Regions from separate parts of the Ensifer sp. EB106-03-01-XG145 genome, predicted to be linked through region 2. Evidence: predicted binding sites of a transcription regulator. Region 2 holds the regulator's gene; the other holds the start of a gene.

Region 1 (14,761 bases), on a different contig from region 2:
TGGACAGGCTTCTCCTCTCCAACCGAAAAGGCGCCGGGTCGGCGGCTGCGGCCGTTACTATCGTCACTCATGCGAGCCGGTCTCCGAACAGAAATTGCATGGCTCGGTCGAGACGGATATGCGGTACCGACAGTTTTAAGCCGCCGCCGGTTTCCTCGAGATGCGGCGGGCGGAAGCGGACGAAGCTGAGCTCTGGCAGAGGGTGGGCGCTTTCGACGAAGGTCGTTCCGCCCGACTGCATCTCGATCGCCTTGAAGAGCACTTCAGGATCTTCCGGCAAGTCACCGGGAAATATTGCGGTTTTCTTCTCGCCGTCAAAGATTTCGCCGTTGATCTCCTCGCCGGCGATCGGGGTGCCGACGATCACCGGCAGCGCATGGCCGTCGTGGTTGACGGTCGCTTCGCGGGTCGCCCTGACGGATGCAAGCGCCATGACCTCGAGGCCGGCGCCGCTCATGCCGATGCTCTGCGCGGCGCGATCGACCAGGCGCGCGGAGATGCGCTCCAACCGGTCGTGGCTTTCGTGATGCAGATGATCCGCCTTCGTCGCGGCGATCAGCACCTTGTCGATCCGGCGTGTCAGGAAGGAGGAGAGCCAGCTGTTGGTTCCCGGGCGGAAGCAGGCGAGCACGTCGGCAAGCGCCTGCTCGAGATCGAGCAGCGCTTCGGGGCCATTGTTGATCGCCTGGAGCGCATCGACCAGCACGATCTGGCGGTCGAGCCGTGCGAAGTGTTCGCGAAAGAACGGGCTCACCACATGCTTCTTGTAGGCCTCGTAGCGCCGCTCCATCATCGCCCAGAGCGAACCTTTCGGTGCGCGGCCATCCGGGAGATCGGGAAGCGGCGAGAAGGTGAGTGCCGGCGACCCCTCGAGATCGCCCGGCATCAGGAAGCGGCCAGGCGGGAGGGTCGAAGGAGAGCGTTCGTCCGCCTTGCAGGCCCTCAGATAGCCCGTGAAACTTTCGGCAAGCCTGCGGGCGCTCGCCTCGTCGGCAACGGCCGTCGGTCCGGCCGAAGCGGCCAGCGTCAGCCACTCCGCCGAAAAGGTGCTCCGGCTGGCGGCATGGGCGCGTGCCACGGCGTTGTTGCTGAACGCGCGGAAATCCTGTGCCAGCAGGGGCAGATCGAGCAACCACTCACCGGGGTAATCGACGATATCGAGCGACAGGCGGCCGGGAGAGAACAGCCGGTTCCAGCCGCTGGCACTCTCATAGTCGATCGTGATGCGCAGTTGCGAAATGGCGCGGGTCGAATCCGGCCAGATGCGATCGCGCACCAGGGCAGCGATGTGGTCCTCGTATTGGAAGCGCGGTACGGCATCGTCCGGCTGCGGTTGAAGCCTGACCTTCGAGACCCGCCCGGAACGCACGGGCTCGAACACCGGCAGGCGTCCGCCGTTCAGGAGATTGTGCACCAGCGACGAGATGAAAACCGTCTTGCCGGAGCGCGACAGACCGGTGACACCGAGGCGGATGGAGGGATTGACGAGGCCGGAGGCTCGGTCGGTCAGATTGTCGAGCGCAATCAGGGCGTCGTCTTTGAAGCTGGTCAGGTTGGGCGCCAAATCTTGCTCTTTCTTGCGGCGTAGTTCCGTGGGGCGTCTGCTGGCGTCGTCCGGCAGAACTGTCGCACGCAGGCAGCCACCGCGATATAGGCAATATTTCCCCGGTCGCAACGAGGATCCGGCAATTCTTCTATTGGTTGGGCAGCAGGATCGAGACCAATGTCGCGACCGCTGCGCCATCTTTCGGCGCGACGACGGGCAGGTCGAGGATCGAAAGCCCCCCCGGCGGATAACCGTAGGCAAACGCCTCACGCGCTGCGTCGTCTCCGATCAGCCGGTGAAGCAATTGCTCGATCATCGGGTTGTGCCCGACCAGCATCAGCGAATTCAGATGCCGATGGGCGTCGATGAGATCGAAGTAGACCGTTGCCGGTCCCGAATAGAGTGCATCGATGTAACGGATATCGAGACTTTCACTGACGGTGCGAAAGAACGGTTCGGCGGTTTCGCGGCAGCGCACGGCGGTGGAACAGAGGATGCGCTCGGGGCGGATGCCGCGGTCGGCAGCCGTCTGCGCGAGCCGTTCCGCATCGACATAACCGACCTCGTCCAGCGCCCGGTCGAAGTCGCGTTGCCCGGGCAACGCCCAACCGGAGCGTGCGTGCCGCAGAAGGTAAAGGCGAAGGGCCTTGGGGGCGCTGTCTTGCATCGAGCGGTTTCCGGTGGCTGCCTGTCGCTTGTGGCGGCAGGGTCGAATGGTGTTGTCCGGGCACAGCTTGCGCGTCGCCCGGCAGACCTCCACCTTTTCCCTCGGGAGCCGCAAAGATCAAGCTGCCGGCTGCTTTTTTCCGGGGATCGGCAAGCTGCTGCGCTTTGCCGCGGTCGCGATCAGGCGATCCAATGACGCAAACACATCAGTGTCACTTTTCAGCGAGGACGGCCGGACGCAGCGGTACGTACAAGCAGGAATTCAAGTTCCAATGTGTAATTTTGATGAAATATTCGTCAGTTAGCCTGAATCGCGAGCAATATTAAAATACGGTTGAGTGCCTGTTCCGAGGCTTGAATCAAGGCTTCCATAGGTCTATACAGCGCCGCAATGAGATGTTCTTCAGGAGAATCGCGTTGAGTGAGAAGATCGATCTTAGTACCTTCGTCCTATCCGAGGACGATGAATTCATGAATGCCAACCACCGGGCGTATTTCCGGGCCAAGTTGAATGCTTGGAAAAATGACATCCTTCGTGAGGCACGCGAGACACTGGATCACTTGGCAGAGGAGAGCGCCAATCATCCCGATCTCGCAGACAGGGCTTCTTCCGAAACGGATCGGGCAATTGAGCTCAGAGCCCGGGACCGTCAGCGCAAGCTGATCTCCAAGATCGACGCGGCGCTGCAACGGCTCGATGAAGGCACCTACGGCTACTGCGAAGAGACCGGTGAGCCAATCGGCCTGAAGCGGCTGGACGCACGGCCAATCGCAACCCTGTCGATCGAGGCGCAAGAGCGTCACGAGCGTCGGGAAAAGGTCTACCGGGACGAATAAGATATCCGACTATCGGAACTGTCTGAAAAAAGGCGCGGCTCAAACCGCGCCTTTTTCTTTTGGACCGATTGCTTACCAAGGGTGGACCGCTTCGCGATGCCCAGCGGCGTCACCCGCGAGGGGAAGCTATGGCTTCCGGCCGGCCGAGATATCGGCCAGCATACGGTTCATTTCTTCTTCGATGGTCGGCTCCTTGCGGCCGCCTTCGGCGCCGGGGGCGCCAAGCGTCGGCTCCTGACGGCCGGATGGCGCCAGGGAGCGGCTCTCCGGTGCCACCATGTTCGTGGAGGCAACGGTGACTGGGTTCGGTACTGTGGCCGGGCCAAGACGCTGCAGGTCGCCGCTGATCTCCGCATCGAGCAGGCGCTCGAAATCCGTGAGGGCAGTGGCCGGCGTCGGCTGGGGCTGCTGGATGGTGGGGGCCGGGCGCTGCAACTGCACGGGTTGTACGGGGATTGGCTGCGCCTGGACTTGCTGGACCGCCGGTGCGGACCTGTTTATGGCGATTTCGAAGTTCGACTGGGGCGCCGAAGCGGCCGTGACAGCCGGGATTTCCGGAGCCTGCTGCACGGACGGACGGACAGGCGGACGTTGTTCGGCCGCAAGGACGGGTGCGGCGACCGGGCGCTGCTCCACGACAACGCGCGGCGGCGCGGCCGGCTCGATACGGGTGACCGGTTGTTCCTCCGGTTGGGCAACGGGGCGGACCGGCGTTACGGCGGCGACGGTTTCAGCTTCAAGCGAAGGTGCGGCTTGTTGCGGAAGCTCTCGCGTTGCCGGCCGGCTGTCCACTGCCAGCGGTTCCTCAATCTTGCGCTCCGCGACGGCCGCGCGCTCCTCGGGCGCACCGATCCGGCTCTCGATGACGATATCCGTCGGGCCGCCGATCATGATCAGATGTTCGACATCATCGCGGCGCACGAGCACCAGGCGGCGACGGGTGTCGACGGCAGCGGCATCGAGCACGGCAAGGCGCGGCTGGCGGTTCTTGCCGCCGCGAATGAAGGGCGAGGAGGGGCGATTGCGCATGATCCAGAGCACGGCCACGAGGCAGAGAAGTCCGATCGCGACGGCTGCGGCGGCGATGACGAACCGGCTGCCATTGTCTGCGATGATCGTTTCCATCATAGGCTGAACTCCTTCTGCCTTTCGAGTGCCAGTATTTGACGGCTTTTTTCGGGCCCGGACAAGGACTTCGCCGACATTCCCTGTGAATTGGCTGCAATGCTTCCGCAGAGGTGCTTTTTGCTGTTATCTCTGATTGTTAAAGATGATTCTTGTCCGAATGATCGAGGGCGTATCGGGAATGACCGATTTCGCCCGGTGGATTACGCGGATACCGGCCGGAAGTGCCGGCCCGCGCGCGCGGTGCCGGCCGCATAAGAGGATCCGATGACGAAATTGCGGCAGTCAGGCGACTACCAGATGCCGGTTGTTGACCGTGGCGTCAGGCCAGGCACCGTGCTGCGGATCGTTCTGCTCGCGATCGTCCTCACCGTGTCAGCCATCGCCTTCGTGATCTTCAAGAACGAGATGGAAAACGAGATCGTTCTCGGCATCCTCGGCGTTCTTGCCATGGTCGGCATCTTCTTCCTCGTCTCCTCCGTCATCGGCTTCATCGAGGTCATGCCGCAGTCGCGCCCGGACGAACTGGCGCGCGCCTTTCTCGATGCCCATGAGGACGGCACGATCGTCACCGACCGCAAGGGCCGGATCATCTACGCCAACGCCGCCTATGGCGCGCTGACGGGTGCCAAGAGCGCCGCCGGCATCCAGTCGCTGGAAACCATCCTGTCGCGCAATCGCGAGGCGACGGAAGCGATCTATCGGCTGACGAACGGTCTACACGAGGGCAAGCAGGGGCATGAGGAATTCCGCCTGCTGAAGCCGCTCGCGACCAGCACCTCCAGCGGCTCCGGCGCCCATTGGTTCCGGCTGAAGGCGCGGGTGCTGCCGCTCGAAGACAGCGAGCGCAATCCGCTTTATCTCTGGCAGATTGCCGACATTACGGCGGAGCGCGACGACCAGGAGCGCTTCTTCAAGGAACTGCAGAACGCGATCGACTATCTCGACCACGCGCCGGCCGGCTTCTTCTCTGCCGGGCGCAAGGGCGAGATCTTCTACATCAATGCCACGCTCGCCGATTGGCTCGGCATCGACCTGACCAAGTTCCAGCCGGGGTCGATCAGCATCGGCGACCTGGTGGCCGGCGAGGGGCTGACGCTGGTTCAGGCCGTGCAGGCGGAGCCTGGCCTGAAGAAAACCAAGATGCTCGACCTCGATCTGCGCAAGCTGAACGGCCAGAGCCTGCCGGTGCGCATGATCCACCGGGTCTCCTCGACGCGCGACGGGGCACCCGGCGAAAGCCGCACCATCGTCATGTCGCGCGAAGGCGGCGAGGACAACGAGCAATCGGCGTCGAGCGCGGCAATGCGCTTTACCCGCTTCTTCAACAATACGCCGATGGCGATCGCCTCCGTCGATGGCAATGGCCGGATTCTGCGCACCAACGCGCCGTTCCTGAAGCTCTTCTCCGGCCTCGTCTCGCAGGACGAGGTCGAGCGCGGAGCGCTGATCGAAGCCGTGGTGCACGAAACCGAAAAGGGCCGTCTGCACGAGGCGCTGGCGGCAGCCAAGGACCGGCAGGGTGACATCGCGCCGATCGATGCGCTGCACCCGAAGGATGGTGAGCGCCACTTCCGCTTCTATATCAACGCCGTAATCGACCAGAGCGATCAGTCGCCAGAGGAAGCGGCAATCATCCATGCGCTTGAAATCACCGAGCAGAAGGCGCTCGAGAACCAGATGGCGCAGACCCAGAAGATGAACGCTGTGGGCACGCTCGCCGGCGGCATCGCGCACGACTTCAACAACGTACTGACGGCGATCCTGCTGTCGTCCGACCACCTGCTCCTGTCGGCCCGTACGGCAGATCCGAGCTTTGCCGATCTCATGGAGATCAAGCGCAACGCCAACCGCGCTGCAGTGCTTGTGCGCCAATTGCTCGCCTTCTCGCGCAAGCAGACGATGCGGCCGACGGTGCTCAATATGACGGATGTGATCGGCGACCTGCGCATGCTGGTCGACCGCATGACCGGAACCAACGTCAAGGTCGAGGTGGACTATGGCCGCGATCTTTGGCCGGTCAAGACCGATCTCGGCCAGTTCGAACAGGTGCTGCTGAACCTGGCGGTCAATGCCCGCGACGCAATGCCGGAGGGCGGCACGATCACCCTTCGGACGCGCAACCTGCCTGCCGCCGAGGTTGCCGCCTTCGGACGACGCGAGTTGCCGGACGACGATTTCGTGATGGTCGAGGTCGCCGACCAGGGGACCGGCATCCCGCCTGAGATCCTCGACAAGATTTTCGAGCCGTTCTTCACCACCAAGGAAGTCGGCAAGGGCACTGGTCTCGGCCTGTCGATGGTCTATGGCATCATCAAGCAGTCGGGCGGTTACATCTATCCGGAATCGGAAGTCGGCAAGGGTACGACCTTCCGCATCCTGCTGCCGCGCCACATCGAGGTGCCGGTAGCGGTCGAAGAGACCAACCCGGCGGCGACAGAAACGGCGGAGGCGGCTCCGGCGCGGGTAGCGCAGACAATTGCAGCACCGGCGGCAAAGACCGAGGAGCCGGCCGATCTCACCGGGGATTCGGCCGTCGTCCTGCTTGTCGAGGACGAGGAGGCGGTACGCCGCGGCGGCAAGCGCATGCTGGAAACGCGCGGCTACACAGTCTACGAGGCGGGCTCCGGCGTCGAAGCGCTCGATATCATGGAAGAGCTCGATGGCGCGGTGGATATCGTCGTCTCTGACGTGGTGATGCCCGAGATGGACGGACCGACGCTGCTGACCGAACTGCGGAAGAAGTATCCAGACCTGAAGTTCATCTTCGTTTCCGGCTATGCCGAAGACGCCTTTGCCCGCAACCTGCCGGCGGATGCGAAATTCGGCTTCCTGCCGAAGCCGTTCTCGCTGAAGCAGCTCGCAGTCTCCGTGCGCGAAATGCTCGACTCCTAGATCAGCGGTCTGACACTGAAATCATCAGCCGGTGGAAGCCGGACATGAAAAAGCCCGGCGCTTGCGTGCCGGGCTTTTTCGTCTGGTATCCTATCGGAATTACTTGGCGTTGAGCGCGACCGCGATCTCGCCGGCAAGGCGCGCATTGTTCTCGACCAGCGCGATGTTGGTCTCGAGGCTGCGGCCTTCGGTCATGTGGAAGAGATTGTCGAGCAGGTAAGGCGTGACGGCCTTGCCGGTGATCTCATCGCTCTCGGCATTGTCGAGCGCGCGGGCGATGTAGATTTCCATCTCTTCGCGCGGGATTTCGCTTTCCTCCGGCACCGGATTGGCTACCAGCATGCCGCCGTCGACGCCGAGCAGTTCGCGCATGTTCTGGAAGTTGGCGATCGCCGCCGGGCTGTTCAGCATCAGCGGGCTCTTGAGGCCGCTGTCGCGCGACCAGAAGGCCGGGAAGACTTCGCTGTCATAGGTGACGACGGGGACACCGCGGGTTTCGAGCACTTCGAGCGTCTTCGGAATGTCGAGGATCGCCTTGGCGCCGGCGCAGACGACGATGACGCCGGTGCGGGCAAGTTCGTCGAGGTCGGCGGAGACGTCGAAGCTGAGTTCGGCGCCGCGGTGCACGCCACCGATGCCGCCGGTCGCAAAGACGCGGATGCCGGCGCGGGCAGCCGCAATCATCGTCGCGGCGACGGTGGTTGCGCCCGTGCGGCGCTCGGCGATCGCGAAGGCGAGGTCGGCGCGCGAGACCTTCATCGCACCTTCCGTCTTCGCCAACTCCTCGAGCTTGGCGTCATCAAGGCCGATATGCAGCACGCCATGGATGACGGCGATCGTTGCCGGCACGGCACCCTGTTCGCGGATGATCGCTTCGACGCTGCGGGCCATGTTCAGATTGCCGGGATAGGGCATGCCATGGGTGATGATGGTCGATTCCAGCGCCACGATCGGCGCGCCACGCGCCTTGGCGGCTGCGACCTCGTCGGAATATGCCATCGGCAGGGAGGGAGAAGCGGGTTTGGTCATGGTCTTTCCTTGGGAGTTCTGCTGGCAATTGTCATGACAGCATTTGGGGCGTGGGCACAAGAGCCAGCGCCTGTTCGAGATTGGCCGCGGACATCTCTTCGGATGCGGCCAAGGGAGAGCGCAATGTGATTCCGGCGGCTGCGATGCCGTGCCGCAGGCACTCGGTCAGATTGCAGCCGGCGAGGCGCGCGGAGAGGAAGCCGGAGGCAAGCGCATCACCGGCGCCGGTCACGTCGGCCAGTGCCGGGAGCGCCGGCGGAACGGCAACGCAGATGCTGTCGCCATCGAAGGCGACGACCGCGCGGCCGCCGCGTGTGACCACGCCGCCATTGAGGCCCGCGCTTCTCAAAAGCGCCGGCCATGCTTCCGCCTCGGCCGCGTCCTTGCCGGTCAGCGCCCGTGCCTCGGATTCATTCATGAACAGGAAGGAGAGATGGGGGAGGCACGGCCGGTAGCGGATGACCTTGGCGGGCGAAACGGCAATGCCGGCGACGAGGCGCCCGTTGCCCGCGGCCGACTGGACCAGCGCGGCGATCGTTTCCTCCGGCAGGTTGGCGTCCGTCAGCACGAGCCTGCTCGTGGCGACGACATCGCGGAGCGCCCGGCGTTGCAATTGTCGCGGCGAGAACAGCCGGTAGAGTTCCATGTCGGCGAGCGCGATCACCAGATTGCCGTCGTTTTCAAGGATCGCGGTGTAGCTCGGCGTCTGGCGATCGAGAAAGGTGAGGGGGCTGTCGATGACCCCTGCTGCGGCCGCCGCCGCCGTCACCATCTCGCCGGCGGCATCGCCGCCGCGAGTGCTGATCATGCGCACGCCATGGCCAAGGCGCGCAAGGTTGCGGGCCGCGTTGAAGCCGCCACCGCCAGCCTCTTCGAACCAGGTGCCGGGATTGCTGGAACCCGGTGTGGTCGTCCCCGATATGCGGCCGCGCCTGTCGATATGCGCTCCGCCGAAGACGGCGATTTCAGCTTCCGTCATGAATGTTCCTCTGCTTGGCCCATCGGCCGAAATATCTGTTGGCTTTCTGCAATGGCCGAGGTCCAAATTCCAAGGACCCATGCGCCCGATCTCTTCGTCTCAGGCGAATCGGCCAAGCCCTGAGGGGCAGGTTTGAAGACGTACTGCGCGCATTTGAGAACCTATGGTTTCAATCCCGTGAACATGAAAAGAACGAAACCAAGATAATCATTGTTTTTCAATATATTGTCCTGCTCTTGCAAATACGGAACAAAACATGTACAAAAACTCCTGCGGCGGCTTCATTGCCTCGGTAGCTTCAATAACCTAAAGGTGGACCAAATGGCACAAAACTCTTTGCGGCTCGTAGAGGACAAATCGGTGGATAAAAGCAAGGCACTTGAAGCGGCACTTTCCCAGATCGAACGGTCGTTCGGCAAGGGATCGATCATGAAGCTCGGTGGGAAGGACAGCATCATCGAGATCGAAACCGTCTCGACGGGTTCTCTCAGCCTCGACATCGCGCTCGGCATCGGCGGCCTGCCGAAGGGCCGCATCGTTGAAATTTACGGCCCGGAAAGCTCGGGTAAGACGACGCTGGCGCTGCAGACGATCGCCGAAGCACAGAAGAAGGGCGGCATCTGCGCCTTCGTCGACGCCGAACACGCGCTCGATCCGATCTATGCGCGCAAGCTCGGTGTCGATCTCGAAAACCTCCTGATCTCGCAGCCGGACACCGGCGAGCAGGCGCTTGAGATCACCGACACGCTGGTGCGCTCCGGTGCGATCGACGTTCTCGTCGTCGACTCCGTCGCAGCGCTTGTGCCGCGCGCCGAAATCGAAGGCGAAATGGGCGACAGCCTGCCGGGCATGCAGGCACGCCTGATGAGCCAGGCGCTGCGCAAGCTGACCGCGTCGATCTCCAAGTCGAACTGCATGGTCATCTTCATCAACCAGATCCGCATGAAGATCGGCGTCATGTTCGGTTCGCCGGAAACCACCACCGGCGGCAACGCGCTGAAGTTCTACGCCTCGGTCCGCCTCGACATCCGCCGCATCGGTTCGGTCAAGGAGCGCGAAGAGGTCGTCGGCAACCAGACCCGTGTCAAGGTCGTCAAGAACAAGATGGCGCCGCCCTTCAAGCAGGTCGAGTTCGACATCATGTATGGCGAAGGCGTTTCCAAGACCGGCGAACTCGTCGATCTCGGCGTCAAGGCCGGCATCGTCGAGAAATCCGGTGCCTGGTTCTCCTATAACAGCCAGCGCCTCGGCCAGGGCCGCGAGAACGCCAAGACGTTCCTGCGCGACAACCCGGACCTGGCGCGTGAGATCGAGACGGCGCTGCGCCAGAACGCCGGCCTGATCGCCGACCGGTTCCTCGAAAACGGCGGCCCGGAACCCGACGACGGCAGCGACGACGCCGCCGAGGCGTGAAACACCAGGAACTGAAGCTTCCGGAGAACCGGTCGTCCTATGACGGCCGGTTTTTTGCTGCCGTCTGGACAGTATGATACGTGAACGATAAAAGCCTTTGGTTCCGGCGACCGAGGGCGTTGGAGGGCGTGGCCATCATGGATGGCCACGGGGTTTAAGGACAATGGCTTAGTGGCGCGGCAGATGCCGGATCCGGGCCGGAATCGGTGCTTTAGAATAGGACGCAAGATGAGCGGCGTGAATGAAATCCGGTCGACCTTTCTCGACTATTTCCGCAGGAACGGTCATGAGGTCGTGTCGTCGAGCCCGTTGGTGCCGCGCAACGACCCGACATTGATGTTCACCAATGCCGGCATGGTGCAGTTCAAGAACGTCTTCACCGGCCTGGAACAGCGTCCCTATTCGACGGCCGTGACCGCGCAGAAATGCGTGCGCGCCGGCGGCAAGCACAACGACCTCGACAATGTCGGCTACACCGCGCGCCATCACACCTTCTTCGAAATGCTCGGCAACTTCTCCTTTGGCGATTACTTCAAGGAGAAAGCCATCGAGCTTGCCTGGAACCTGATCACTAGGGAATACGGCCTCGACGCCAAGCGCCTGCTGGTCACGGTCTACCACACCGACGACGAAGCCTTCGATCTCTGGAAGAAGATCGCCGGCTTCTCCGACGACCGCATCATCCGCATTCCGACGAGCGACAACTTCTGGGCCATGGGCGATACCGGGCCCTGCGGCCCATGCTCGGAAATCTTCTACGACCATGGCGACCATATCTGGGGTGGACCGCCCGGCTCGGCCGACGAGGACGGTGACCGTTTCATCGAGATCTGGAACCTCGTCTTCATGCAGTACGAGCAGATCACCAAGGAAGAGCGGGTCAACCTGCCGCGTCCGTCGATCGACACCGGCATGGGCCTCGAGCGCCTGGCAGCGGTGCTGCAGGGCCAGCACGACAACTACGACATCGACCTTTTCCGCGCCCTGATCGCAGCTTCCGAGGAAGCAACCGGCGTCAAGGCCGAGGGCGACCAGCGCGCCAGCCATCGTGTCATTGCCGACCATCTGCGTTCGTCCGCTTTCCTGATTGCCGACGGCGTGCTGCCGTCGAACGAGGGCCGCGGTTACGTGCTGCGCCGCATCATGCGCCGCGCCATGCGCCACGCGCAATTGCTCGGTGCCCGGGATCCGTTGATGTGGAAGCTCTTGCCGGCGCTGGTCGGCCAGATGGGCCGCGCCTATCCGGAACTGATGCGCGCAGAAGCGCTGATCTCCGAGACGCTGAAGCTTGAGGAAACCCGCTTCCGCAAGACGCTGGAGCGCGGTCTGAACTTGCTTTCGGACGCATCTGCCGATCTCTCGGAAGGCGACCAGTTCAACGGCGAAACCGCCTTCAAGCTCTACGACACCTACGGCTTCCCGCTCGACCTGACCCAGGACGCCCTGCGCGCCAAGGGCATCACCGTCGATACCGACGCCTTCTCTGTCGCCATGGAGCGCCAGAAGGCCGAAGCCCGCGCCAACTGGGCCGGCTCGGGCGAAGCGGCGACCGAGACGATCTGGTTCGAGCTCAAGGAAAAGCACGGCGCCACCGACTTCCTCGGCTATGACACCGAGACCGCCGAAGGCGTGATCCAGGCGATCGTGCGCGACGGCGCCGTCGTCGCTTCGGCAGCCAAGGGCGACACGGTCCAGGTGGTGCTCAACCAGACGCCGTTCTACGGCGAATCGGGCGGCCAGATGGGCGACACCGGCACGATCACCACCGAAACCGGCAAGCTTGTCGTGACCGACACGCAGAAGCGCGGCGAGGGGCTCTTCGTTCATTTCGCGACCGTTGCTGAAGGTACGGTGAAGACCGGCGACGCCGCGCAGCTCGACGTCGACCATGCGCGCCGCTCGCGCCTGCGCGCCAACCACTCGGCAACCCACCTGCTGCATGAGGCGCTGCGCGAAGTGCTCGGCACCCATGTCGCCCAGAAGGGCTCGCTGGTAGCCCCGGAACGCCTGCGCTTCGACGTTTCGCATCCGAAGCCGATGACGGCGGAAGAGCTGAAGATCGTGGAGGAAATGGCCAACGAGATCATCGTGCAGAACACGCCGGTGACCACGCGCCTGATGAGCGTCGACGATGCGATCGCCGAAGGCGCGATGGCACTCTTTGGCGAGAAGTATGGCGACGAAGTGCGCGTCGTCTCGATGGGCCGCGGCATTCACGGTTCCAAGGCCAACCGCGCCTATTCCGTCGAGCTTTGCGGCGGTACCCACGTGTCGGCCACCGGTGACATCGGTCTCGTCCGTGTCGTTTCGGAAAGCGCAGTCGGCGCCGGCGTTCGCCGCATCGAGGCGCTGACCGGCGAAGCCGCACGCGCCTATCTCAACGAGCAGGACGAGCGCGTGAAGACACTCGCCAACACGCTGAAGGTTCAGCCGGGCGACGTGCTCGGCCGCGTCGAGGCGCTGCTCGACGAACGCCGCAAGCTGGAACGCGAACTGACCGAAGCCAAGAAGAAGCTGGCGCTCGGCGGTGGCGGCGAGGCGGGTTCCGCCGACGCAGCCCGCGACATCGCTGGCGTTCGTTTCCTCGGCAAGGTCGTCTCGGGCGTCGAGCCCAAGGATCTGAAGAGCCTTGCCGATGACGGCAAGAAGAGCCTCGGCTCTGGCGTCGTCGCTTTCGTCGGCGTGTCCGGCGATGGCAAGGCGAGTGCGGTCGTGGCCGTCACCGACGATCTGACCTCGAAGCTCAGCGCCGTCGACCTCGTTCGCGTCGCATCAGCCGCGCTCGGCGGCAAGGGTGGCGGCGGACGTCCTGACATGGCCCAGGCCGGTGGTCCGGATGGTGAGAAGGCGGCCGAAGCCATCGAGGCCGTGGCCGTTGCACTGGCCGGGTAACCGTCAAAGACAGAAACTAGAAGGGCGCCACTTCGGCGCCCTTTTTTGTTCGATGTCCTCAAATTGTTAGAAAACGTCGGCATCGCTCTGAATTCTCTATTCTTTCGTCGCACCGCGGATGTTGTCGAGCGCAAGTTCGATGGACGCAAACGTTGCGACACGTGGCTCGTGCACGTCGTGGCTCGCCAGCATGCGCCGGACTTGGTGCGAGGCGCCGGTAACGATGAAGCGCACGCCGGTCCGTTCGGCCTTTCGGACGGTGCCTTCGATCACGTTAGCCGCGGTTGAATCCATGAAAGGCACGTCGCTGCAATCAAGAATGAAGTTGCGGCGCTGGTCGGCAATCCGGTCCAGCACCGAGCCAACAGTTGCCGCGGAGCCGAAGAAGAAGACGCCGGAAATGTGATAGATCACCGTATCCGGGTCGTCGGCGGCAACGGGATGTTCCTCGGCGCCATTTTCTTCCGCGCTGGATCCTGGGCGCTTCGCTTTGCCGATGGCGATGCTCTTGGCCATACGGTCGATGAAGAGAACGGCTCCAAGCGCGAAGCCGACGACGATACCTTCGGTCAGATCGCGAAAGACGACGATGGCAAAGGTGGCGAGCAGCACCACGGCATCGCCGCCTGATGATCGCAACAACGCCATGAAGGCCGGCTTCTCGACCATGTTCCAGGCGACGACCGCAAGCATGCCGGCAAGGGCTGCAAGCGGGATATAGCTTGCAAGTGGAGCAGCCACCAGCATGAAAGCGAGAAGGAAAGCCGCGTGCAGCATGCCCGACACCGGACTGGTGCCGCCGGCCCGCACATTCGTCGCCGTGCGTGCGATGGTGCCGGTGACGCAGATGCCGCCGAAGAGTGCCGAACCGATGTTGGCAATGCCCTGGCCGATCAGTTCGACGCTGGAGCGATGACGCCGGCCGGTCATGCCGTCAGCGACGACGGCGGAAAGCAGGGATTCGATGGCTCCGAGCAGCGCGAACGAAACTGCATCCGGGAAGACCGCAGCGACCCGGTCGAAGGATAACGGCGGCAGCGCCGGCCTCGGCAGGCCGCCGGGGATGCCGCCAAAGCGGGTGCCGATCGTTTCGGTCGGCAGGTGTAACAGGGCGACGGCGACAGATGCGACGGCGATCGCGATCAGCATGCCCGGCCAATGCGGCCTCAGCTTGCGTAGGACGAAGATAACAGCAATCGTCAGTGCTGCGGTTGCCACGGTCGGCGGGTTGATCGTGTCGATCGCGGCAGCGAGGGCGGTGATCTTGTCGAGGAAGGGGCCGGGCTCATTGCCCTCAAGCGTGATCCCGAGAAGATCGCGCAGCTGGCTTGCGAAGATGATCACCGCGATGCCGGCGGTAAAGCCAACGGTGACGGGAT
Region 2 (14,761 bases):
GTAGTGAGCGGAGATGTTGCGGCGTGCGCCGGACTTCGTATTGGCATTCCGCCAATGCAGGAACTTTTCGACAAGGTGAAGCAGGCCGCGCGCCCGGTTCGGGAAGTGCTTGCCGATCTCGGCATTGACGAGGAAGAGCTCGAGAAAAGCGCCGACATCGGGACTGTCCCAGTCGCCGTCGATATAGCTTTCGGCCGCCCCGATCGTGCCGCCTGTCACGGCGCGTTGCGGCAGGTTCCAGTTGTTCAAGGTGAGGATCGCGCTTGGGCCCGCTCTCTTGCCCCTGATCACCAGTTTGCGGCCATCCGGCACCGTGAGCATCAATGTCCCGGCCTGAAGATGCACGAGCGCGCTGAGCACCATGCGTGCCTTCAATGGGAAATCCCGCAGGACCATCGAGAGATTCTCGGCGGAAAGCTCCTGTGCGCCGTTGAACGCGGCGAGACTTGCTTCCAGCTCACGCATACACCACCCCCTCAGCTGTTGCATCCGTAAGGTGAGCCTAGCGGCAATCGCTCGAGACGCCAACCATGGATTTCTACCGGGGGCCTGTATCCGTTACGGTTCTCTCGGCGGGCTTGTGATCTCGCGGAACGCTGCAAGCGCCCGATCCCGCGCAAGGGCGTGGTCGACGATCGGCTTTGGATAGGTTGCGCCAAGCTCGATGCCGGCGCCCGAAAGCACGGCAGCCGGAGCCGCAAAGGGGCGATGGATGTAGCGTGGCTCAAGCCGATCGAGTTCCGGTATGAATCGCTTCACATAGGCTCCATCCGGGTCGAATTTTTCGCCTTGGAGAACAGGATTGAAAATCCGGAAGAACGGCGCAGCATCCGCGCCCGACCCAGCGACCCATTGCCAGCTTGCGGCGTTGTTGGCCGGATCCGCATCCACGAGGGTGTCGCGAAACCAATGCTCGCCTTTCCGCCAGTCGATCAGCAGGTCCTTGATGAGGAACGAGGCGGCGATCATGCGCACGCGATTGTGCATGTAGCCATGCCGCCAGAGCTGTCGCATGCCGGCGTCCACGATCGGGAATCCGGTCAAACCCTTGGTCCAGCGGGAAAAATCGCCGTCGTCGTTCAGCCAGCGGAAACGATCGAACCGGCGATCGAGATTGCGACGCGGGAGTTCGGGATAGTGAAACAACAGATGGTAGGAGAATTCGCGCCACGCGATCTCCTTGCGAAAGGTGGCAACACCTTCACCGCCATCGGTCTCGATTCCCTGCGTCGCGTGCCAGACCTGCGCTGGCGAGATTTCTCCGAAGGCGAGGTGAGGAGAGAGCAGGGATGTGCCGTCAGCCTCTGGACGGTCCCGGCGCACTTTGTAGTCTGCAAGCTTTTCGTCGATAAATTCGTCGAGGCGGGTGGTCGCGCCTTTTTCCCCCGGCATCCATATTTCACTGAACGTCGCTGCCCAGTTCGGTTTCGTTGGCAGAAGCGACCACGCGTCAAGCTGTTCTGAAGCGGGCCAGCTTTCCGGCGTCGCGATCTTTTGCGGCTCGTCGATCGGCGGATCCGGCTCAACCTTCGCTTCGAGCGCGCGCCAGAAAGGCGTGAAGACGCGATAGGGCCTACCGGTCGTCGTCAACAAGCGCATGGGTTCGTGCAGCAATTGCCCGGCAAAGCTCTCGGCCGCGATGCCCTGAGCTGCGAGTGCTTTCTTCAGGGCCGTATCGGTGGCGATGCCGCACGGGTCGTAGCGGCGATTCCAATGGACGCGCTTCGCTCCCGATAGGCGCGCCATCTCGCTGAGGACGTCCAGTGGGTCGCCGGAGCGGAGAATGAGTCGCGAGCCGATCCGGCCCAGTCGAGCCCCCAACGCTTCCAGCGAATGGTGCAGCCACCATTGCTGCGCCGTGCCCAGCGGACCGTTGCCGCTTTCGTTCGGCTCCCGGATATAGAGCGGAATGACGGCAGCCTCATTGGCCGCAGCCGCAAGGGCCCTGTTGTCGCCAAGGCGCAGGTCCTTGCGGAACCAGACGATGATGGGCGCCGCCTTTGTCATAGGTGCTATCTAGGACTGGGATTGATCACCGGGGGAACTTAGGTGCAAAATGAAAAAAGAGCCATTCGCATTTCTGCAAATGGCTCTTTTCGAAACTGGCTCCCCGGGCCGGATTCGAACCGGCGACCTGTCGATTAACAGTCGAATGCTCTACCGCTGAGCTACCAGGGATCATCCGCGCCGCTGTTTCGCTGTGCGCTTCAGAAGTGAGGCTGCTAATACGCATGCTTTTCCGATTTGCCAAGCGGTTTTTTCAAAAAAAATGACAAGTTCGGTTGCCAGGCTGTGGAGAAGTCCCCAATTGTGGGAAAAGATGCCGGATAGGGAATGATGAATAAAAACAGGAAGCAGACGCATTTCGGGATTGATCCGCAGACGCGTCAGATCGTGCTCGGGAAGTGGCGCATCACGCTGCCGGAATCGCCACTGCTGCGTATCCTGTTGGGCTCGCTCCTGATCTTCTTTGGTTTTCTCGGCTTTCTGCCGGTGCTCGGCTTCTGGATGATACCGTTGGGCCTCATCGTGCTTTCGCACGATATCCCATCCGTCCGCCGTCGCCGGCGTCGGCTGGCTGTCTGGTGGGCGCGCTGGCGCGGACGAGCCAATTCTTCGAACGGCTCGTGAACCGGAGCTATTGCGGTCAACCGTCCCGGATGCCTCGGCTTCGATTCTCTGCCAATTGATTCCCAGCGAAGCGGCTGAACCCTTTGTTGAGGGAGGCCGCCGAAAACTTTTCGGCAACCCATCAAACGCATAATGCGGTCGCGAATCAGGATGGGGACGCATGGCCAAAGCCACTACGAAACGTCGAAGCCGGAATTCCGGTCGGAGCAGGGGCAAACAAGGCGGTATGGCGCCGTGGTATCTGGCCGCCGCACTCACTGTCGGCGGCGTGGTCGCTTACGATCATCGCGCCGAACTGAAACATTGGCCGGTGGTATCGGACGTGGTCGCGTCCACGTCCCGACACGAGTCGAGGCCGAAGCCCGTTCGTGTCGCGCAGAAAGCGGACGAGCGTCCCGCGCAACAGGCGGAGAAGCGGAAGCCGAATCCGGTGACAAGAGTTGCCCTTGCCGCTCCGGTGCCGTCCGTTGACGTCGGCGCCAAGGCGCCGACACCCGTGGTGCGGCCCAGTGAGGAAGTGAAGACGGCATCCGTTCGCACGGATCAGTTTTATTTCTGCGGGATTCGCAACGACAACTGCGTGATCGACGGCGCCACCTTCCTGTACCACGGCGAAACGATCCGCGTCGCAGACGTCGATGCGCCGCGTATTCGCCAGGCAAGCTGCGACAAGGAACGTTCGCGCGGCTTCTATGCCAAGCAGCGCCTGCGCGAATTGTTGAATGCGGGTGACTTCAGGCTGGAAACGGCGAGCGGCCGTCAGGATGCCAAGGCCGGTGAAAAGCTGCGGCTGGTCACCCGCGGCGACCAGTCTATCGGGCGTGTGCTCGTATCCGAGGGGCTGGTGCGGCCGTGGACAGGACACGCGACGCCCTGGTGTTGAGGCCACCCCAGATGCGATCGGCGGAGGTTCGCGATCGCTCTGTGGAAAGTATCCGTCTTACAAATCGACGGCGCGTTTTTCGGAAAATGCCTCTTGCGGTTTTTCTGCAATCATTCTAAATCCGCGCCAACGCTCGGTTATCCGAGCTGTGAGGCCTCGTGGCGGAGTGGTGACGCAGAGGACTGCAAATCCTTGTACCCCGGTTCAATTCCGGGCGAGGCCTCCAATAACTCTCACCTCATTTTAGTGCGGATAGACGTTCTGCCTCAGGGCAGAGCGATTGTGTGTGTTTGCCTCCACACGCCCGCACAAGCCACGTCTTCTAAGCCACTATCGGATCTTATCGCTTCGGTGAAATCGGTAGAGGGGGAACGATGACTCCGCTGACATCAGCCGCATCGGTAGCGTCCGTCATCATCAAAACGGAGGCAATGGCATATATGAAGACGAAACTTGTCCTGACGGCCTTGGCCCTCTTCGCTGCGACCACATTTGAGGCGCAGGCAGAGGATCTGGTTTTCAAGCTGAAGAACAACACGGGCGCAGTGCTGACGAACTTCTATACGTCGCCTGTGGGCGTCAACGAGTGGGAAGACGATGTTTTCGGCCGGCAGGTGCTGAACCCAGGGGAAGACATGGAGATCACCATCGCCGACGGCCGGGAGGTCTGCAAGTACGACATGCGCTTCGAGTTCGAAGAAGGCTCCGGCCTCGATACGACCGAAGACATGCAGGACCTCTGCGAGCTCGGCGAGTACACCATCCACGAGTAAGAGGCGTGCCTTCAGGTCGCCTTCAATAAACAGAGCCTCGCAGCCGCAAGCGGTGGCGAGGCTCGGTCGGATGCCAGGTTTCCCTCGGAATCAGTGGTAGCGGCGGATCAGCCCGACGAGCTTGCCCTGGATCTTCACCCGATCGGGCCCAAAAATCCTTGTTTCGTAGGCAGGGTTCGCGGCTTCGAGCGCGATCGATGCGCCCTTGCGCCGGAAGCGCTTCAGCGTCGCTTCCTCATCATCCACGAGCGCCACGATGATATCGCCGGGATTGGCCGTATTGCCATTGCGGATGATCACGGTGTCGCCGTCGAAGATGCCGGCTTCGATCATCGAATCGCCCTTGACTTCGAGAGCGTAGTGTTCGCCGTTGCCGATCATGTCGAGCGGAACGGTAATGTCGTGCGTGTTATTCTGGATGGCCGAGATCGGCACACCGGCAGCGATGCGGCCCATGACCGGCACGGAAACCGATGTGTTGTCGGCCACGGGCGCGGGCTTCGGCGGTGCGGCAGGAGCGGCCACTGGCGGCTTGCCGAGGCTGCCCTCGATCACGCTGGGCGAGAAGCCGCGGCGGGGCTGCTGCTGGCTGGATACGTAAGCCTCCGGAAGCTTGATGACCTCGAGCGCGCGAGCCCGGTTCGGCAGACGGCGAATGAACCCGCGTTCTTCGAGTGCCGTGATCAGGCGGTGAATGCCGGACTTCGACGCCAGGTCGAGCGCATCCTTCATTTCATCGAAAGATGGTGGGACGCCCGACTCCTTCATGCGTTCGTGAATGAAGAGAAGCAATTCCTGTTGCTTGCGGGTCAGCATGGCACGTCGCTCCCAGAGGCGTGAAACAAATCAAGAACAGACACTATCTGTTCCATATGTGTTCCGCAAGTGCCTAAAATTCCGTGAACTCAGACAATTGGCGCGTCTGTGCGTGTCGATTGGTCACTTTTACGGGAGCAGAGCGGCTTTGGGCGATGATCGTGCCCAAACGGAGGGCGGCGGCGTAGCGCATTACGCGACGCACGGCGATTCGAACGAATCGCGAGCGTTTTTGTGCAAAGAGGCTAGGCCGGCTGCGTGGCGGCGCACGCGTCTTCGAATTCCTTCACCGTCTCGGCGCTGTTGTCTTCTGGAAGTACGGCATCCGCCGCATCGGTCGCGACCGGCCTGTCGCCATCATAGACGAACGACTGGATGTAGAACGCGATCGCACCCTTCCACACCTTGCGTCCATCGATCTGATGGCATGGCACGGCGCTCTCGAAATCGGTCTGAAGTTCGTCCACCGTGGCGGCGCTGAGCTTGACGTCAGGCATATTAGGCGATGCGACTATCGAAGCGAGAAGCAGGGCGGCAAGCACGGTGATCGTCCACTTTGATGCAAGGGTGGGACTACGGGGCGGTTAACGATGTGAACCGCGCTTTCGTTCCGAAGTCCAGCAAGCTTGGCGATCACTGTCATGTGTTCAACAGCTCTTTGGGTGCAGGCTGTGGCCGTTTTGCGCCAGGGGCACGCAGCGGCGAAGCCGCCTCAGCCTGGCGCGCCGTCCTTGCCGCAATCGCATGGGTTGCGCCAAGTCGCGGCCTCGCTACGGGCGTGCACAAATCCGTGTTGTGAAGATGTCGCACGTCTCGACAGGTAGTAAAAAAACGATAACTTTGCGGGAAAAATGGGGTGATTGCATGCGTAGATTGTCGTTGGCGGTTCTCTGTCTGTTGGTGGCGGCGGGAGCGGCCTCTGCTGAAGAAGGGCGTTCGAATATCTGGAAGGAGGTCAATGCCTGGACGGTGGGCTCCGATCCGTCCTTGGGCGGCTCGTGCTATGCGGCGACGAGCTACGACGCCGGAATGATCCTTCGAATCGGCTTTTACCCGAGAGGATCGGCGAACCTGGCGTTTCTTTCGATCGGCAATGCCGACTGGAAATCGATCGAGCCGCAGCGGGAGTATGACGTCGCCTTGCAGCTCGACCGTGGCCGCCAGTGGCCGGCTGTCGCGTTCGGCGTGGACCTCACAGGCTCGAAGGCTCTGGTCGTCAACTTCTCCAACACCGACTTCTTCACCGAATTCGTGCGCAAGAACACGCTGGCGCTGGCGTTCGAAGGGCGCGTCGTGGCGAGCCTCAGCCTGCGCGATTCGATGAAGGCCGTCAGCGAGATGTTCAAATGCCAGGAGGCGGTGATTGCGTTGATGCCAAACGGCGGGCAGGGGGCGGCCGCCGATCCGTTTGCGGGCGCCGGCGGGAATGCGCCAAACAATGACCCCTTTGCTGGCGGCGGCCAGACCAAGTCGTCGAAAGATCCCTTTGCCATGTGATCTTTGGCGTGAGCGTCGGTCCGCGGGGAGAGGTGAATATTCCTAAAATTTTGCATGGGTGCGGGTCACCCACCCTCGACAGTCACGCGGCGACCTATCAAAATGCGGGCAAACGGGGGTTTTGCATGCGTAGATTGCTGTTCGGGTTGGTGAGCTGTCTGATGGCCACGGGACCGGCCGTGGCTGAGGAGTCCGAGATCATCAAATGGAAGGAAGTCGGCGGCTGGACCGTTGCTTCCGACACGTCGATGGAAGGCTCGTGTTTCATCACGTCGATATTCGAAGGCGGAATCAGGCTGCGCCTGGGGTTCTATCCCAAGGGCTCCGAATCGCCACTCTACATGAGTTTCGCCAGCGACGACTGGAAGTCGCTCGAGGTCGGCAAGGACTATGACCTGACGTTCCGCTTCGACAAGAGCGATCCCTGGAGTGCGGCGGCGACCGCCGCCGGCGACGAGAGCGGCAAGTTCCTGTTCGTGAACGTCACCGATGCGGAATTCCTGACGGGGTTCGTGCGCAAAAGGACGTTGGCGATCGCCTTTGACGATCGCGTTGTCGCAAACCTCAGTCTGCGCGGCACCGGCCCGGCGGCGGAAGAACTCCTGAAATGCCAGCGAGCCGTGGATGAGATCATCGCCGACGAGGGCCGCAAATCCAAGGAGAAGAAGTCCGATCCGTTCAACGCGCCGAGCGAGAAACGCTCAGCGCGTGATCCGTTCAGCCTCTAACCTGCGGCTTGAGTGAAAGGCGGAGGGCCCAGTCGTCGTCTGCCCGAGGCGAACCACACGGCGCTGACGCCTGCCGACAAGCGCTCGTTAAAATGAAGCACCGCCAGGGATGGCGGTCCATCGTCGGACTATATTTCTTGGGAAAATGGCGGACAGGGTGGGATTCGAACCCACGGTACGGTTTCCCGTACGCTGGTTTTCAAGACCAGAGCCTTAAACCACTCGGCCACCTGTCCTTGCCTGAAGTCGCAGTCAACTGCTTACCGGGCACGGCGTTATTGCGCGAAGCCCTGTCGCTTTGCAAGATTTAACATGCGTCGCTGAAAGATTTTCTCGATGGCCGGACTGGAGTGCGCGGGCACGCTCCGCCGGTAACCATCTGTAAACCATAACGCATGAAATCCGGCGCTGATCTGTGGATGAGTTCGCATTTTCGCCTTGTTGCTGTCATGTTTAATCGACTGTTCCGTTTCGGGACGCCGAGATTCCCGCTGGGGGCACGAGCGGAAGGTTTCGAGTACGGCTTATTCGATCGATGTTGTGGGACAGATGACATCCAGTAAAAATGCGGCATATCTGGTCAAGGGACTGCGCCTTGCGGCAATTCCTGCGCTGTGCGTAACGCTCGCGGCCTGCGGATCCACGTCGAGCATCAAAAAGAAGCCGCGGGGCAAGGAATACTTCGCCGAATCCGTTTACGGCGTGAAGGCGAGCCCGCGCGTTGCCACCGGTAACAACATCCCCAAGGGCGGCGGACGCTATCAGGTCGGCAAGGCCTATCAGGTCAAGGGCAAGTGGTATCAGCCGAGGGAAGACTTCGGCTACAACAAGACCGGTACGGCTTCCTGGTACGGCTCGGCCTTTCATGGTCGCCTGACCGCCAACGGCGAGGTCTATGACAAGGCCCATCTGTCGGCCGCCCATCCGACGTTCCCGCTGCCGAGCTACGCGCGCGTCACCAACATGGAAAACGGTACGTCCGTCATTGTGCGCGTCAACGATCGCGGCCCCTATGAATTCGGCCGGATCATCGACGTTTCCTCGAAGACGGCCGACATGCTCGATATCAAGCGCAAGGGCAGCGCGCAGGTGCGCGTGCAATATGTCGGCCGCGCGCCGCTTGAAGGCAACGACATGCCCTATCTGATGGCGTCCTACGTTCAGAAGGGCGAACGTGGCCCGAGCGTGATGCCGGAAGGCCAGATCGCGACCGGCGTAATGGTCGCCTCCAACGAGCCGTTCCGCAAACAGAGCCTTGGCACGATCACCGTCCCCGCAAAGGCCTCGCTCGATGTTGGCGAACCGGTGACGGCGCTCGCAGCTCCCGTGCCGCAGTTCGCCCAGCCGCAATCGCTGAACGAGTTCGTGATGCTGCCGGAAATCGGCCCGATCCCGCGTGAGCGGCCCGAGTTCATCCCGATGCCCGATGGCAACATGGCCTATGCTGCAGCTTACGTCGAAGTCCGCGTCAGCGACGCCGAATCGCCGTTTGAAGCGATTATGGTCGACCGGAAGCAGCTTACCCCCCAAGTGATTGTCGATTACGCCAAGCGCCAGAAAGCAAGCGGTTCTGTCCGTTAACCGCAGGCGGCGTTGTGCCAAAATGACCACGCTGCTATGCCCAAGGGGAAACCGGAGTTTCCCATGCGCATGAAGATGTTTTCGGCGGTGTTTTTCGGCGTTGCGCTGTTTACAGGCGCCGTATTCGCGCAGACACCGGCGCCCGCTTTCGATACCAAGGCAAAGCAGATCCTGCTTGTCGATGCCGAAACCGGCACCGTGCTTTTCTCACGCGCCGAAAATCAACCGATACCGCCTGCATCGCTCGCCAAATTGATGACGATGGAGGTCGTGGCCGAGGCTCTCGGCAAGGGCGAGCTTTCCGCCGAAACCACCTTCGAGGTGTCCGAGCACGCCTGGCGCACCGGCGGTGCGCCCGCCGGCACCTCGACGATGTTTGCCGCATTGAAATCCCGCATCCGCGTCGCCGACCTCCTGCAGGGTGTGGCGGTCCAGCTTGCCAACGATGCCTGCATTATCCTTGCTGAAGGCATGACCGGGAATGAGGGCGCTTTTGCCGAGCGGATGACGGCGCGCGCGCGCGAGCTTGGCATGCCGGTTGCGACGTTCCGCAATGCCACTGGGCTCCCGGATCCCGGCAACCAGATCACGATGAGCGAACTGGTAACGCTCATTCGGCACCTCCACGAGGCACATCCCGATCTCTACAGGCTCTATTCGCAGCCGGAGTTCGAATGGAACAAGATCCTGCAACGCAATAAGAACCCGCTGATCGCGGCCAATATCGGTGTGGACGGCCTGGCGACCGGCTTTGCCGAAGGCTTCGGTTTCTCCCTGGCCGCTTCGCTGCAGCGCGGCGACCGCCGGGTCTATCTCGCCATGGGCGGTCTCGAAACCGACAAGGAGCGCATCGAGGAGAGCCGCAAGGTGCTCGATTGGGCAATGACCGCCTTCGAGAAGAAGCGGATTTTTGCCGACGGGGAGGCGATTGGCGAAGCGGCCGTCTATGGCGGCGATGCCGCCCACGTCGCCTTGGTTGCCGGCGGTCCGGTCGACGTGCTTTTGCCGGTCGACAATCCGGAACGGCTGACGGCGCGGATCGTCTATAAGTGGCCCTTGCGGGCGCCGGTAACTGCGGGGACGGAAGTCGGCGTCGTCAAATTGTGGAACGGCGAGAAGCTGCTGCGCGAAGTGCCGGTCAAGACCGCCAACGCCGTCGGGCAGGGCACGCTGACCAGCCGTGCTCTCGATGCGCTGCAGGAACTGCTGTTTTTCTGGATTTAGCCGCAGCTGGTTGCGGCGAGGGCGGTTCCTGCCAATTCATCGCCACCTGACGGTTTCACACGGCGGACCAATCGGTTAAACAGGGCCAGAGCGGAATGAGGAAAGTGTGCGCGGTTTTCCGCCCGCGTTCCGCTCTAGCTTATTAGAACAGGTCACGATGATTTCAGGTCGATTCGACCTGAAATCATCGTGACCTGGGTCGCATGCCGATATGGGAACGCATGGTGTCGCTGAAAAAAGGTCTGTTCGTAACATTCGAAGGTGGGGAAGGTGCCGGCAAGTCGACGCAGCTTCGTCTTCTTGCCGAATCCCTGCGCGGGCGCGGCTACGAGGTGCTGACGACACGCGAGCCTGGCGGTTCAGCCGGCGCCGAAGCGGTGCGCCACGTGCTTCTTTCGGGAGCCGCGGAGGCCTTCGGGGTCAGGATGGAGGCGATCCTCTTTGCAGCGGCCCGGAGCGATCATGTCGAAGAGGTCATCCGGCCGGCGCTCGACAAGGGTACGATCGTGCTGTGCGACCGTTTCATGGATTCTTCGCGCGTCTATCAGGGCATCACCGGCAACCTGGAGCAAAGCTTCGTCGAAAGTCTGGAGCGTGTGGCGATCAACGGTGTCGTGCCGGATCGGACCGTGATTTTCGATCTGCCGGCGAGCATCGGCCTCGAGCGGGCGCAACGCCGCGCCGGGGACGACAATCCTGATCGTTTCGAGAAGGAGCAGCTGGAGACGCATGAGAAACGGCGGGACGCCTTTCTCGATATCGCCAGGCGCGATTCCGAGCGATGCCGGGTCGTCGATGCGACGCAGCCTGTCGAGGCCATCGCCACCGAGGTGCTTTCCCTCGTCGAGGCCCTCCTGCCGCATGGCGACGGCACCGACACGTCGACCGAGGAAGTCGTGTCATGAGCGCGGAAAGAGGCGGCGTCCTGGATGGCGCCATCGCGCCCGCCGAGAACAATCGACTGTTCGGCCACGAACAGGCGGAAAGCTTCCTGGCGCAGAGCTATCGCTCCGGCAAGGGACACCACGCGATCCTGATCGAAGGGCCGGAGGGGATTGGTAAGGCGACGCTTGCCTTTCGCTTTGCGCATCACATCCTGAAACATCCGGAACCCGCGGAAGCGCCTGAAGCGATTTCCGATCCCGATCCGGCTTCCGCCATCGGGCGGCAGCTCGCCTCGGGCGCCTCGCACAATCTCTTGCACCTGAGCCGCCCGATCGATGAGAAGACGGGCAGGGCGAAGGGCGCGATCACCGTTGACGAGGTCCGACGCGCCGGCAAGTTCTTCAGCCAGACGTCAGGTACGGGCAACTGGCGCATCGTCATCATCGACCCGGCGGACGACCTCAACCGGAATGCGGCCAATGCCATCCTGAAGATCCTCGAGGAGCCGCCGCACCGCTCGCTCTTCCTGGTGCTGACGCATGCGCCCGGAAAACTGTTGCCGACGATCCGCTCGCGCTGCCTGCCGCTGCGGCTGAAGCCGCTCGACGTCGCGCCGCTCAGTCAGGCTCTGGCGCATCTCGGTTTCGATCTCGAAGGCGAGAACGCCGAGCGCATCGTCGCGGCCGCCAATGGCAGCGTCGCCGAAGCGCTGAAGCTCATCAATTATGGCGGACTGGAAATTACCGCGACATTCGAAGGAATCCTCGCAGGGCAGGGCCCGGCGGTCCGCAAGGACATGCACAAGCTGGCCGACGTGCTCTCGGGCAAGGACAGTGAAACGATCTTCGAATTCTTCCAGGCTCTCGCAAGTGACCGCATCATGCGCGACGCGCGGGAGGCCGCGATTGCGGGAGACATCGTGCGCGCCGAGCGCTTCGCGCGGCTTTCGGCTTCCGTGACCGAGCGGCTGACCGTCAGCGACGCCTACAATCTCGACCGCAAGCAGACCATCCTGTCGCTGCTCGACGATTTGAAAGCGGCGCTATAGCGCCGCCTGGAAGCGCCACTTGCGCTCGATTGCCGCCTGCAGGTCGAGCTTGTGGTGGTGGGCGAAAAGCAGCACATGCCCGAGCAGGTCGGCGGTCTCGTCGGCCATCAGGGACCTGAGTTCGTCCGTTGATTTCCCGTTGCGTCGGCCGCGGCCGCTGAGCTTGTTCCAGACCTGCGTCAGCTCCCCCAATTCCTCCTGCATCTTCAGGATGAACCAGTCGGGATCGCGCTCGATCCCGTGCACGCCGGCATAGCCGGCGGAGGCGGTTTCAAATTGGCTGCCAAGTCGCTCCAGCATGATTCACCCTCTTCCGTCTGTTTCTGTTTTGTTCTAGGTCGCGCATGCGGATTACGCAAGGCTGGCTGCGCCAGCGGCGACCTCTCCGACCGGGCTTTTCACGGATCGCATGTTTCTTCCTTTGAGCGTATGCGCTAAGAGCGTGCGTAGCTTAATCCGAGATAGATCGAATCCGCCTATGAGAGACACGTCCCCTTTCTACATCACCACCGCGATCTCCTACCCGAACGGCCGGCCGCATATCGGCCACGCCTATGAGTTGATCGCGACGGATGCCATGGCGCGCTACCAGCGCCTAGATGGACGTGACGTGTTCTTCCTGACCGGCACCGACGAGCACGGCCAGAAGATGCAGCAGACGGCACGCAAGGAAGGCGTGACTCCGCAGGAACTGGCCGACCGCAACTCCGCGGAATTCCAGAAGATGGCCGTGCTATTGAATGCGTCCAACGACGACTTCATCCGCACGACCGAGAAGCGCCATCACGATGCGTCGCAGGACATCTGGATTCGCATGGGCGAGGCGGGCGACCTCTACAAGGATTCCTACGCCGGCTGGTACTCTGTGCGGGACGAAGCCTACTACCAGGAGAACGAGACCGAACTGCGCGACGATGGCGTCCGCTACGGCCCGCAGGGAACGCCCGTCGAATGGGTCGAGGAGCAGAGCTACTTCTTCCGCCTCTCCGCCTATCAGGACAAGCTCCTGAAGCACTATGAGGAAAATCCTGATTTCATCGGTCCGGCCGAACGCCGCAACGAGGTGATTTCCTTCGTGAAATCGGGTCTCAAGGATCTCTCGGTTTCGCGCACCACCTTCGACTGGGGCATCAAGGTTCCGAACGACCCGGCGCACGTGATGTATGTCTGGGTCGACGCGCTGACGAACTACATCACCGCGACCGGCTATCTCGACGATCCCAAGGGTCCACGCGCCAAGTTCTGGCCAGCCAACATCCATGTGATCGGCAAGGACATCATCCGCTTCCACGCAGTCTATTGGCCGGCTTTCCTGATGTCGGCCGGCCTGCCGCTGCCCAAGCGCGTCTTTGCCCATGGCTTCCTGCTCAACAAGGGCGAGAAGATGTCGAAGTCGCTCGGCAACGTCGTCGATCCGTTCAACCTCGTCGAACATTTCGGCCTCGACCAAATCCGCTACTTCTTCCTGCGTGAAGTCTCATTCGGTCAGGACGGCAGCTACAGCGAGGAGGGGATCGCGACCCGCATCAACTCCGATCTCGCCAACGGCATCGGCAACCTGGCGAGCCGCTCGCTGTCGATGATCGTCAAGAACTGCGACGGCCAGGTCCCGGTCTGCGGTACCTTGACCGACGAGGACAAGGCGATGCTGGCGGCGGCAGATGCGCTGCACGAGATCACGCGCGACGAGATGGGCAATCAGATGATCCACCGGGCGCTGGCCGCGATCATCGCCGTCGTCTCCGAGACGGACCGCTACTTCGCCGGCCAGGAGCCCTGGGCCCTGAAGAAGACCGATCCGGCCCGCATGGGAACCGTGCTCTATGTAACGGCGGAAGTGGTGCGCCAGATCGCCATCCTCTTGCAGCCCTTCATGCCGGACTCGTCGGCAAAGCTGCTCGACCTGGTGGCGGCGCCCGCCGACAAGCGCGACTTCGCAGCCCTCGGCGAGGCGGGACGTCTCGTGTCGGGCACGCCGCTTGAAGCGCCGAAGCCGGTGTTCCCGCGCTACATTGCACCGGAAGCGCAATAAGGCACTTTGAGCATGCTGATCGATACCCATTGCCATCTGGATTTTCCCGATTTCGAAGCGGAGCGTGACGCCATCGTCGCGCGGGCGCATGAGGCGGGTGTCGAGCAGATGATCACGATCTCGACCCGCGTGAAGCGGTTCGAGACGATCCTTGCGATCGCTGAGGCCTATCCGAATGTCTTCTGTTCCGTCGGCACGCATCCGCACAATGCGGATGAGGAACTGGACATCACGACTGAAGATCTTGTCCGGCTGTCGGTGCATCCGAAGGTGGTCGCGATTGGCGAGGCGGGTCTCGACTATTTCTATGACAACGCTCCGCGTGACGCCCAGGTCGAAGGCCTGCGCCGGCACATTGCCGCAGCGCGCGAAACCGGTTTGCCGCTCGTCATTCATAGCCGCTCGGCCGACGAAGACATGGCGGCGATCCTGACCGAGGAAACAGGGAAGGGGGCCTTCCCTTTCCTTCTGCACTGCTTCTCGTCCGGCCCTGACCTCGCGCGTATCGGCGTCGAGCTCGGCGGCTACGTCTCCTTCTCGGGCATCCTGACCTTTCCGAAATCCGAAGAGTTGCGCGAGATCGCCAAGACCGTGCCGCACGACCGGATGATCGTCGAGACCGACGCGCCTTATCTCGCGCCGAAGCCGTTCCGCGGCAAGCGC

What was found. Region 2 encodes LexA, which represses DNA repair genes until DNA is damaged. Its sites were predicted from a motif close to TGTTCNNNNTGTGTTCNG; they were not measured.
Region 1: the regulator LexA is predicted to act here: its motif matches at 9,323-9,340, upstream of recA (recombinase RecA).

Annotation. Positions count from the first base shown of each region.
Region 1 covers NZ_JBYTEC010000010.1:127,910-142,670, forward strand. Annotated here, with positions in the region: gene AC3WWH_RS22520 (YcjF family protein) at 1-71, opposite strand, end outside; gene AC3WWH_RS22525 (YcjX family GTP-binding protein) at 68-1,564, opposite strand; gene AC3WWH_RS22530 (SixA phosphatase family protein) at 1,695-2,213, opposite strand; gene dksA (RNA polymerase-binding protein DksA) at 2,630-3,049, shown strand; gene AC3WWH_RS22540 (flagellar biosynthetic protein FliO) at 3,176-4,177, opposite strand; gene cckA (cell cycle histidine kinase CckA) at 4,442-7,069, shown strand; gene AC3WWH_RS22550 (pseudouridine-5'-phosphate glycosidase) at 7,169-8,098, opposite strand; gene AC3WWH_RS22555 (carbohydrate kinase family protein) at 8,130-9,077, opposite strand; gene recA (recombinase RecA) at 9,399-10,490, shown strand; gene alaS (alanine--tRNA ligase) at 10,719-13,382, shown strand; gene AC3WWH_RS22570 (SulP family inorganic anion transporter) at 13,479-14,761, opposite strand, start outside.
Region 2 covers NZ_JBYTEC010000001.1:1,741,612-1,756,372, forward strand. Annotated here, with positions in the region: gene AC3WWH_RS08500 (SAM-dependent methyltransferase) at 1-465, opposite strand, end outside; gene AC3WWH_RS08505 (cryptochrome/photolyase family protein) at 559-2,007, opposite strand; tRNA gene AC3WWH_RS08510 (tRNA-Asn) at 2,104-2,178, opposite strand; gene AC3WWH_RS08515 (hypothetical protein) at 2,338-2,631, shown strand; gene AC3WWH_RS08520 (thermonuclease family protein) at 2,792-3,514, shown strand; tRNA gene AC3WWH_RS08525 (tRNA-Cys) at 3,667-3,740, shown strand; gene AC3WWH_RS08530 (hypothetical protein) at 3,955-4,287, shown strand; gene lexA (transcriptional repressor LexA) at 4,378-5,103, opposite strand; gene AC3WWH_RS08540 (hypothetical protein) at 5,349-5,645, opposite strand; gene AC3WWH_RS08545 (hypothetical protein) at 5,905-6,600, shown strand; gene AC3WWH_RS08550 (hypothetical protein) at 6,609-7,328, shown strand; tRNA gene AC3WWH_RS08555 (tRNA-Ser) at 7,475-7,564, opposite strand; gene AC3WWH_RS08560 (septal ring lytic transglycosylase RlpA family protein) at 7,878-8,909, shown strand; gene AC3WWH_RS08565 (D-alanyl-D-alanine carboxypeptidase family protein) at 8,973-10,133, shown strand; gene tmk (dTMP kinase) at 10,358-11,038, shown strand; gene AC3WWH_RS08575 (DNA polymerase III subunit delta') at 11,035-12,066, shown strand; gene AC3WWH_RS08580 (nucleoside triphosphate pyrophosphohydrolase family protein) at 12,061-12,366, opposite strand; gene metG (methionine--tRNA ligase) at 12,545-14,098, shown strand; gene AC3WWH_RS08590 (TatD family hydrolase) at 14,111-14,761, shown strand, end outside.